2 regions of the Enterococcus sp. 22-H-5-01 genome follow, and region 1 is predicted to be linked to the other one. Evidence: predicted binding sites of a transcription regulator. Region 1 holds the regulator's gene; the other holds the start of a gene.
What was found. The regulator NrdR, encoded in region 1, represses ribonucleotide reductase genes. The targets are predictions, from matches to a motif close to ACACNATATATNGTGT.
Positions count from the first base shown of each region.

Region 2: ACQKTA_RS11940 (deoxynucleoside kinase) is a predicted target of NrdR. The motif match lies at 2,333-2,348, and genes of this name have one in related genera.

Region 1 covers NZ_CP189993.1:723,041-727,477, reverse strand. The annotation lists gene polA (DNA polymerase I) at 1-390, shown strand, start outside; gene mutM (DNA-formamidopyrimidine glycosylase) at 507-1,346, shown strand; gene coaE (dephospho-CoA kinase) at 1,353-1,952, shown strand; gene nrdR (transcriptional regulator NrdR) at 2,135-2,608, shown strand; gene ACQKTA_RS03600 (replication initiation and membrane attachment family protein) at 2,620-3,945, shown strand; gene dnaI (primosomal protein DnaI) at 3,945-4,437, shown strand, end outside.
Region 2 covers NZ_CP189994.1:201,673-206,109, reverse strand. The annotation lists gene ACQKTA_RS11950 (ABC transporter permease) at 1-590, opposite strand, end outside; gene pnuC (nicotinamide riboside transporter PnuC) at 723-1,466, opposite strand; gene ACQKTA_RS11940 (deoxynucleoside kinase) at 1,514-2,209, opposite strand; gene ACQKTA_RS11935 (amino acid decarboxylase) at 2,493-2,903, opposite strand; gene ACQKTA_RS11930 (UbiX family flavin prenyltransferase) at 2,893-3,465, opposite strand; gene ACQKTA_RS11925 (UbiD family decarboxylase) at 3,475-4,437, opposite strand, start outside.

The DNA.
Region 1 (4,437 bases):
CGTTATATGGAAGAAAGTGTCAGAGAAGCCAAAGATAAAGGCTATGCAGCCACACTGTATAATCGTCGTCGTTATTTACCCGATATCAATTCACGAAACTTCAATGTAAGGTCATTTGCTGAACGGACGGCTATTAACACACCAATCCAAGGTAGTGCGGCCGATATATTGAAATTGGCGATGATCGAAATGGCCAAACGACTAAAAGAATCTGATTTACAAGCAACGATGTTGTTACAAGTTCACGATGAGCTAGTATTTGAAGTTCCTGAAAGTGAATTAGAAGCATTGGATCAATTAGTAAAAGATGTCATGGAGAATACGGTACAATTAGATGTGCCATTGTTAACCGATAGTAATTGGGGCGAAACGTGGTACGAAGCGAAATAGAAAAAAGCTGGAAGAGATTCCAGCTTCTTTTATACCGTTTCAAAGCAACTAGTTTAAATAAATTTCCAGTCGGTTTTACGAATGACTATTTTTAGATAGAATGGGACGTGTAGAGAATGCCAGAATTACCTGAAGTGGAAACAGTAAGAAGAGGATTGGTTTCATTAGTAACAGGCAAAACGACCGCGAAAGTCGATGTTTATTGGCCGCGGATCATTGAATTTCCCGAAGTAGAAACTTTCAATCGTCAATTAGTTGGCGAAACGATCGAAACAGTAACGCGAAGAGGAAAATATTTGATTTTTGAATTTACTCACTATGAGATGGTCTCCCATTTGAGAATGGAAGGGAAATATGAATTTTTCAAAGAGGCAACGCCGCTAGACAAACACAGCCATGTTCGTTTTATTTTTACAGATGGGACAGAATTGATCTATCATGATGTTCGAAAATTCGGTAGAATGGCGTTATTACAAAAAGGAACTGCAAAAGAGTATAAAGGATTGTCACAGCTAGGACCTGAGCCGACTGAGGAAGACTTTGAGTTAAATCAATTCGCAAAGAACTTAGGGAAAGCGAAGACAATGATCAAACCGCTATTACTAAATCAAAAAATCGTTGCTGGGCTAGGCAATATTTATGTCGATGAAGTATTATGGCTAGCTAAAATCCACCCAGAACGTCCAGCAAATACATTGAAACCCAAGGAAGTTGCCGAATTACGCGAAGCGATTATTGAAGTCATCGCAAAAGCTAAAGAAGCTGGCGGGACAACGATTCGTACGTATTTAAACGCTTTGGGCGAAGCAGGTCATTTCCAACAGGAATTACATGTTTATGGACAAACAGGTACGCCTTGCCCCCGCTGTGGGACACCGATCATTAAAATCAAAGTAGCTCAACGCGGTACCCATCTTTGTCCGCATTGTCAAAAATTAAACGAGTCGAAAGGATAGAAAGCGATGAGTTTTGTACTAGGAATCACCGGCGGAATCGCAAGCGGAAAGTCGACTGTAGTAAAAATTTTTGCCGAAAGACAATTTCCAATCGTTGATGGTGATCTGATCGCTCGAAAAGTTGTTGAACCTAAGACACCGGGGTTAGCAGCTTTGATCGATACATTTGGTCCAGCAATTTTGCAAGCTGACGGCCGATTAGATCGAAAAAAATTAGGCGATCTCGTTTTTCACGATGAACAAAAACGCCAACAATTAAATCACGTACTGGATCCCTTTATACGTAAAGAAATCACACAACAAACAATGGCTGCTAAGTCACTCAGCAATTTAGTGATCGTAGATATTCCTTTATTGTATGAAGGCCGTTATGAAGAGTTGATGGATGCGGTAGCCGTTGTTTATGTTACTCCCGAATATCAGTTGGAACGTTTGATGAAACGCAATTTACTATCACAATCAGATGCACAAAAACGGATCGACAGTCAGATGTCATTGGAAATGAAAAAGAAAAAAGCAGAGATTATTTTTGATAATTGCGGCTCTCTCGAATATTTGAGAAAACAAGTTATCGATTGGCTGATCAAAAATCAATTTGTTTCTTAAAGAATTAAGCGTCGTAGCAGTACGACGCTTTTTTTAGTCGCTTTGTTATGGTAAACTCTTGTTATATAAACGAATAACTAGAAGTAGCAAAAGGTTATTTGTGGAATAAAAAATGAATGAACAAATCAATTTTCACAAATTAAAGTGAATTTATAAATAGTCAAGAAAGTGTGGGGGAGAATATGCGTTGTCCAAAATGCAATCATAATAATTCTCGAGTGATCGATAGCCGGCAAACGGACGATGGACGTGCGATCCGTCGTCGTAGAGAATGCGAAAATTGTGGATTTCGTTTCACAACTTTTGAACGAATCGAAGTCGTTCCTTTATTAGTAGTAAAACGCAATGGTGATCGTGAAGAGTTCAGCCGTGATAAAATTTTACGCGGACTTATTCGTTCAGCGGAAAAACGCCCAGTTGCGATGGAGCAGATGGAACAAATCGTTGATCATGTTGAAAATCGTGTACGCAGCATGGGAGAAAATGAAATGCCAACGAGTAAAATCGGAGAATTTGTTATGGAAGATTTGATGAGTGTTGATGAGATTGCCTATATCCGCTTTGCAAGTGTTTATCGACAATTCAAAGATATGTCCGTCTTTTTGAAAGAATTACAAGAAATTGTTGATAAAGCAAAATCAACAGATAATGACTAGGAGGCTTTTTTGTGGCAGAAGAATTAAAACCTAGCACCTTTTACACTGTTTATGGTGAGCCACAGCTCGATGAAAGCAAGCGTGATGCCTTAGTGTATTTATACCAACCGATTATCGGTAGTGTTGCATTAAGTGTTTATTTTACAATGAAAAGTGATATTGATGCAGAAGGGATGAGCGCTAGTTTTATGCACGCTGATCTTTTATCCGCAATCGATACTGGGTTGATGCACTTTTTAAAAGCACGAGAACACTTAGAAGGTATCGGGTTATTAGAAACGTATCAAAAGGAAGACCCGGAATTAGGGATGCAATTACTTTATGCTTTGCGTGCGCCATTAACGCCGGAAAAATTTTTCCAAGATCCTTTAATGTCTTATTTATTGATGGATAAAATCGGCAAACGTCGCTATGGGCGTTTAGTTGAACGTTTCAAACCTAAAATGATCGATAGGTCTGAAGCCCAAAATATTACTAAACGCTTTCGAGAAGTCTATCGTTTAGATGAACAAGCCTTTGCTAGCCAGAGTGAGATCCTAGAACAAACACAAGATGATTTTACAGAAAAAAGTGATTTTGACTGGTCGCTTTTCAGTCAACAATTGCGCCGGTTCAATTTGATTTTAACGATTGAAGAACGAGAAAAACTACAAACTTTTCAAACACTTTATGGTTTGAACGAACTTGACTTAGCTGAATATGTAGCTAAAGCAAGTGCGGGTGAAAAAAATGGCCTGAACTTTAATTACTTACGTCAATTGATGAACAAAGAAAAACGGCCGAATGTTGCAGCAGAAGCGACAAAGGTGAAAGAACAGTCTACTGAGAAATCAACGAGTGCTGAAAATAATTTTTCACCCCAAGAAACAGAAATTATTGCTCAAAGTAAAAAAATTGCGCCAGTTACTTTTTTAAGAGCTATCAAACGTGAAAAAGGCGGCTTTGAGACAAATACGGAAGTCCGTTTATTAGAAGAACTGATTGGTCGGAATCTATTACCGAAGAGTGTGATCAATATCATCATCAATTATATTTTAGTCATCCAAAATCAAGCAGTGATCAATGCGAACTATCTCAATGCGATTGCTAATGATTGGGCCCAAAAGAAAATCGCAACGCCGGAAGATGCGATTAATCATGTTCGAGAAAACAATCAAAAGCTTGTTCGTAAACCGCAAGCGACTCGGCCAAGTTATCAAAAAAGAGGAGCCGGACGAAAAGAGGCACTGCCTGAACATATCAAACAACCGCCAAAAGAAACAAAACTCAGCCCTGAAAAGGAAGCTGAGCTGAATCGTAAATTAGCAGCATATTTAAACAAAGAAGGTGACGATTAATGGAAGATGTAGGAAAAGAATTAAATCGCATCATTAAAAGTCGCGGTGTCGATGGTCGTTACCGACAAATGATGGAAGAAGTGTTAGCTGATCCGGACGTGAATCAATTCATCGAAGTGCATAAAGCAAAACTGACACAAGAAGACATTGAAAAGTCTTTTGCAAAACTATACGAATTCGTCCAAGAAAAGAAAAAATATTTGAATTCAGATCCGACGATGATCGCACCAGGCTATGAGCCGCAATTGAGTTTGAATTTTCACTTTATCGATGTGACGTATGTGCCGACAGATGACTTGCTTCGCCGCAAACGTGAAGAAGAGATCCGCAATCGGGTGAATTCTGTTGATATGCCAAAAGATATTCGTAAAGCTTCCATCCGTAATTTTGAAGTGACCTCGGGTCGAAGTGAAGCATTAGAAGCAACCTTAGATTTTATTAATCAATATGAAGAGAATCCTAGAAATTTTCATAAAGCACTTTATTTAGTTG
Region 2 (4,437 bases), on a different replicon from region 1:
ATTCGTGTGTTTTGACTCGTTCCTTTCGTTTCAAAACTAATTTCTTGATAGGCTCCTAAAGTAGTGTATAAAACCGGTGCTACATTAAACTTGGCATTGTCGGTAAAGCCAACAATTTTTAAGGTTTTATCATTGCCAGCCATTTTAACCATTTCTCCTAGTTTCAAATTGTACTGTTCTTTCAATGAAAGATCTGCAACAGCTTCCTGATCCGAACCAAACATTTTACCACTAGTAATTTTAGGTGCTAAAAATTGATCTTTATCGATTCCAAAAAAGCTAACATCGATTTTTTCTCCATTGTCCCCTTTAATAACACCCGCTGTTTGAGCCAGATAAGCTTTCTGATCTGCTTTCACTTCATCAAACGTCTTTAACGGAATCATCGACATATTCAAATTATCATTTGCTTCCTCTGCTAAAAGAATCGTATCTGCATTCCATTTATCAACTGCGGTTCGATTATCTTGCGCTAACCCATATGCTAAACCGGTCAAAAAGAACACCAGATACGCAATCAAAAACATTACACCCATCACTAATGTGTAACGCAATTTGGAATGTCGGATTTCATTGATTGCTAAAAACATACTTTTCCCTCCTACTTATCACTTGATAAAATAAACGTAACATGTTTCATTTATTTTCGTTACTAAAATGCTTGCGGTCTCCTTCACAGAGTTAAAATAAGTCGATTTTAAATAAAAAAAGCCATTGAAAAATCAATGACTTAAATGATAATATTCTTCTTCCATCGCTTGCATACGTGCTCGTTCCTTTTTATTGTACCAAGGAGAGACGGTGAACGCCAACACATCGTTGATCAAATACACAGAGCTATTTACAAACATCGCCAAACTAGCTGAACCATGTCTAAACGAAATATACCATAATACCATTTGAGCTAAACCTGAAGCTAACCACCAATAGTATTGATTATTGTAACGTAAGAAACTAATCACTCCAGCCGTCAAACTAATTGAAAACGCGATCGCATCGATCCAAGGTCTTGGATCATCGGTAAAGCGCTGGATCAAGGTGCCTGAAACAAAGTAAACAATGATCGTGCTGACAATCGCGATCACCCAGACTTTTCCGGTAAACTTACGGATCTTGGCAGCCATATTATGATTCCATTCTTTACTCAATAACACTGGAATATCTAGCGTGATCATATAAGCAATTTGTTCGCCGATACTCAAATAGTTTTTAGCTGAAAAGCCGACATAAATAAAACAAATGGCTGAAATGATACCCAAAACACCATTAACTGATTTAGCTGCGTTAATGGACAAAATACATAGCACGCCTAAAGTAGTTCCGATAAATGTTACGACTGTTAAAAATGTGATCGGTTGATTGACAAGTGTCATGATTTGACAACCTAAACTGAAAAAGAATAAGTAATAATTTTGTTGCGGCCATCCTTTTAATTGATGGAATAAAAATTTGAAATAGTTTAACATGATTGGCTCCTTCTACAAAACAGTCGTTCTTTATTGATTAAAAAAAATTAAAAAATGCCTTTTTCAAGATTATTTGAAGAATAGTACTTTGAGACTTTACTTTCAGATCGATTCATTTGGACCATTTTTTCTTTGATCTCAGCAATAACGATTTCAGCAGCTTTGGGATCTGCCACAAAGTCATACCGATCGCCATCAATCTGAATTTTAGGACATAAATCAAAATGGTCATACCAGTCTTGATAACGTTGATTGACTAATCGATAGTACTCATATAATTCTGGATTGGTTGAGACTTGTTCATAATCACGGCCACGTTTTTCAATTCGTTCCAACATCACTTCGAATGAGACATTGATATGGATCAATAGATCCGGTCGCTTTTTAGGCGCTACTTTGTCTAATTCCTTTAACATCGTATCCAGTAAATGATCATACTGGATAACTTCATCTTGAGTGACTCTTCCAAGATCAGCATTTAAATGAAACAGCAAACTATCCTCATAAATCGTTCGATCTAAAACATTATTGGCTTGTTGCAGTGCATCTTTCATTGCTAAAAAACGCTTGTTTAAAAAAAATATCTGTAACAGAAATGTATATTTTTCTGGATTCGAGTAAAACAACGGCAAGACTTCATTGTCATCGACATTTTCATAAAAAGGCCTTGAGTTCATTTCTTGTGACAACATATCTGTCAGGCTGCTTTTACCAGCACCGATTGTTCCAGCTATCAGTAACATTGTTTCATCTATCCTTTCTTATTAAATTTAAAAATACCTGTTAGATCCTTGATAATAGTACGTCTAAATTTTTGTAAAGTAAAGACTAGATTTTGTGCTTTTTTAATGGTATAGAGAAAATACATACAACATATGGTGTAGTTACTTTATATAAAATGTATGTGCTTTCTTCAAAAAAAAAACGTTCATCATTTATTTTTAGCAATTAGAATAACTAATCGATCGTTTATTCAGAATAAGAAGCTGGGGCAAAAGTAATTTACTTTTGCCCCAGCTTCTTTATTTATTGCGGTTTCTCACCGTTTTGATAATAAACTGCTTCTTCGCCCCAATTGACTGTTTCTAACCATTGAACAATTTCTCGGCTCAATGATTCAACCATTGGAAAAGAGGACGCAATCTGTGCTTTTGAAATATGATCAACATGGACTCCAGACGTTACGACTAAATAATGAGGAACAGCTTTAGCTACAGCTTTGACAAAAATATCTGCTAAAACATCATCTTTATGGAAGCGTCCATCGTGGCTCGGAAAGCGAGTGACTTTTTTTTCTTCCATAGTATAGGTCGTAACTGTCCCGATGTGTGGCGTATCTCCACCAGTGATCGTAGCTAAAACATCTTGACCAATAATTTGAAGTGCAATCGAGATCGTAAAACCTGCTTGTTGGATCGAAAAGAGTTTACTTTCCATCCTTCCACCTGCGTCCTTCATTTTCAATCCCTAAAGCATCCAATAATTTCATTGTTTGATGATGCAACAAATCATCGATCGTCTCTGGGTGATTGTAAAATGCTGGAATCGGCGGAATAATCTGCACACCTAGACGTGCCAATTTTGTCAGATTTTCTAAGTGGATCGCATTCAGCGGTGTTTCTCGTGGGACGATCACTAATTTTCGTTGTTCTTTCATTGTGACATCTGCTGCACGAGAAATCAAACTTTCACCAAAACCAATCGAGATACCAGCGACTGTTTTCATGCTGGCCGGCACAATGATCATTCCTTCAGTCAAAAATGATCCGCTAGCTACCGCTGCACCTAAGTCTTTGTTGCTATATTCAACATCGATCAACGCTGATAAATCTTTCATTGTTAAATCCGTTTCAAGCTTCAAGTTTTCTTTGGCCCACTGACTAACGATGACATGTGTTTCAACTTCTGGGATGGTCTTTAATTTTTTTAATAAATCAATAGCATAAACTGTTCCAGAAGCTCCACTGATTCCGATCACGATCCGTTTTTTATTGGTCAATTTTTCCACCTACTTCAAATATTTTTCCCAATCAGGAACTTCTTTAAATTGTGCACGAATAAAATGTTCTTTCATGTCATATGGATATGTTCCATCTAGAATTGTTTTAGAACTCATTCCGCGGAAACGAATGTTTGCTGGATCGTATTCAGGCAATTCAGAAGGATCTAATGGATGATTACGCATACCAGGAAGTACCATAATATCTTTTGTTCCTTGGAAGCGTGTGTTCAATGTCCACATTACGTCATTCATATCAAAAATATCAACATCTTCATCAACTAAAATAACTGTTTTCAATTCCTTGAATGCAGATAAAGCTAAGATAGCTGCTTGACGTTGGATTCCTTCATCGGAAGGCCCATTTTTCTTGATTTGCATGATTGACATTAATTTACCGCCACCTGCTGGAGGGTTATATACATTCAATACATTTCCTGGGATAGCTTTGTCAACTAATGATAAGATGCTGGCTTCTGTTGGGATACCCGCCATTGATACGTGTTCTTCAGAAGGTCCAATTGTTGTTTGCATAATTGGATTTTTACGATGTGTCACAGCTTTAACTTTTATCACATTCACAGCTGGGTTAGCATCACCAGTATAGCCAGGGAATTCAGGCATTGCTTTACCAGTATTTGTGTTGATGTCTTCTTGCATTGTTTGATGAGGCATAAGTTCTGCTTCAATAATGAATTCAGCACGAGCGATGCCGACTTCATCTACTGCAACACCGTCCACGATTTGAACTGGTTCTTTACGTAATGCACCAGCAGCCCACAATTCGTTGTAACCAAGTGGTGTGGTTGGTGGTTCAAATGTAGTACCGATCGCAATTGCAGGATCTAAACCAATATTGATTGTAATTGGCATTGGTTTGTTTAATGCTTCATATTGTTTGTGGAAATGTCCGATGTGACGTCCACCAGGCATGATATAGATACCAATTGTATCTTCATCTTCTAAAACCAT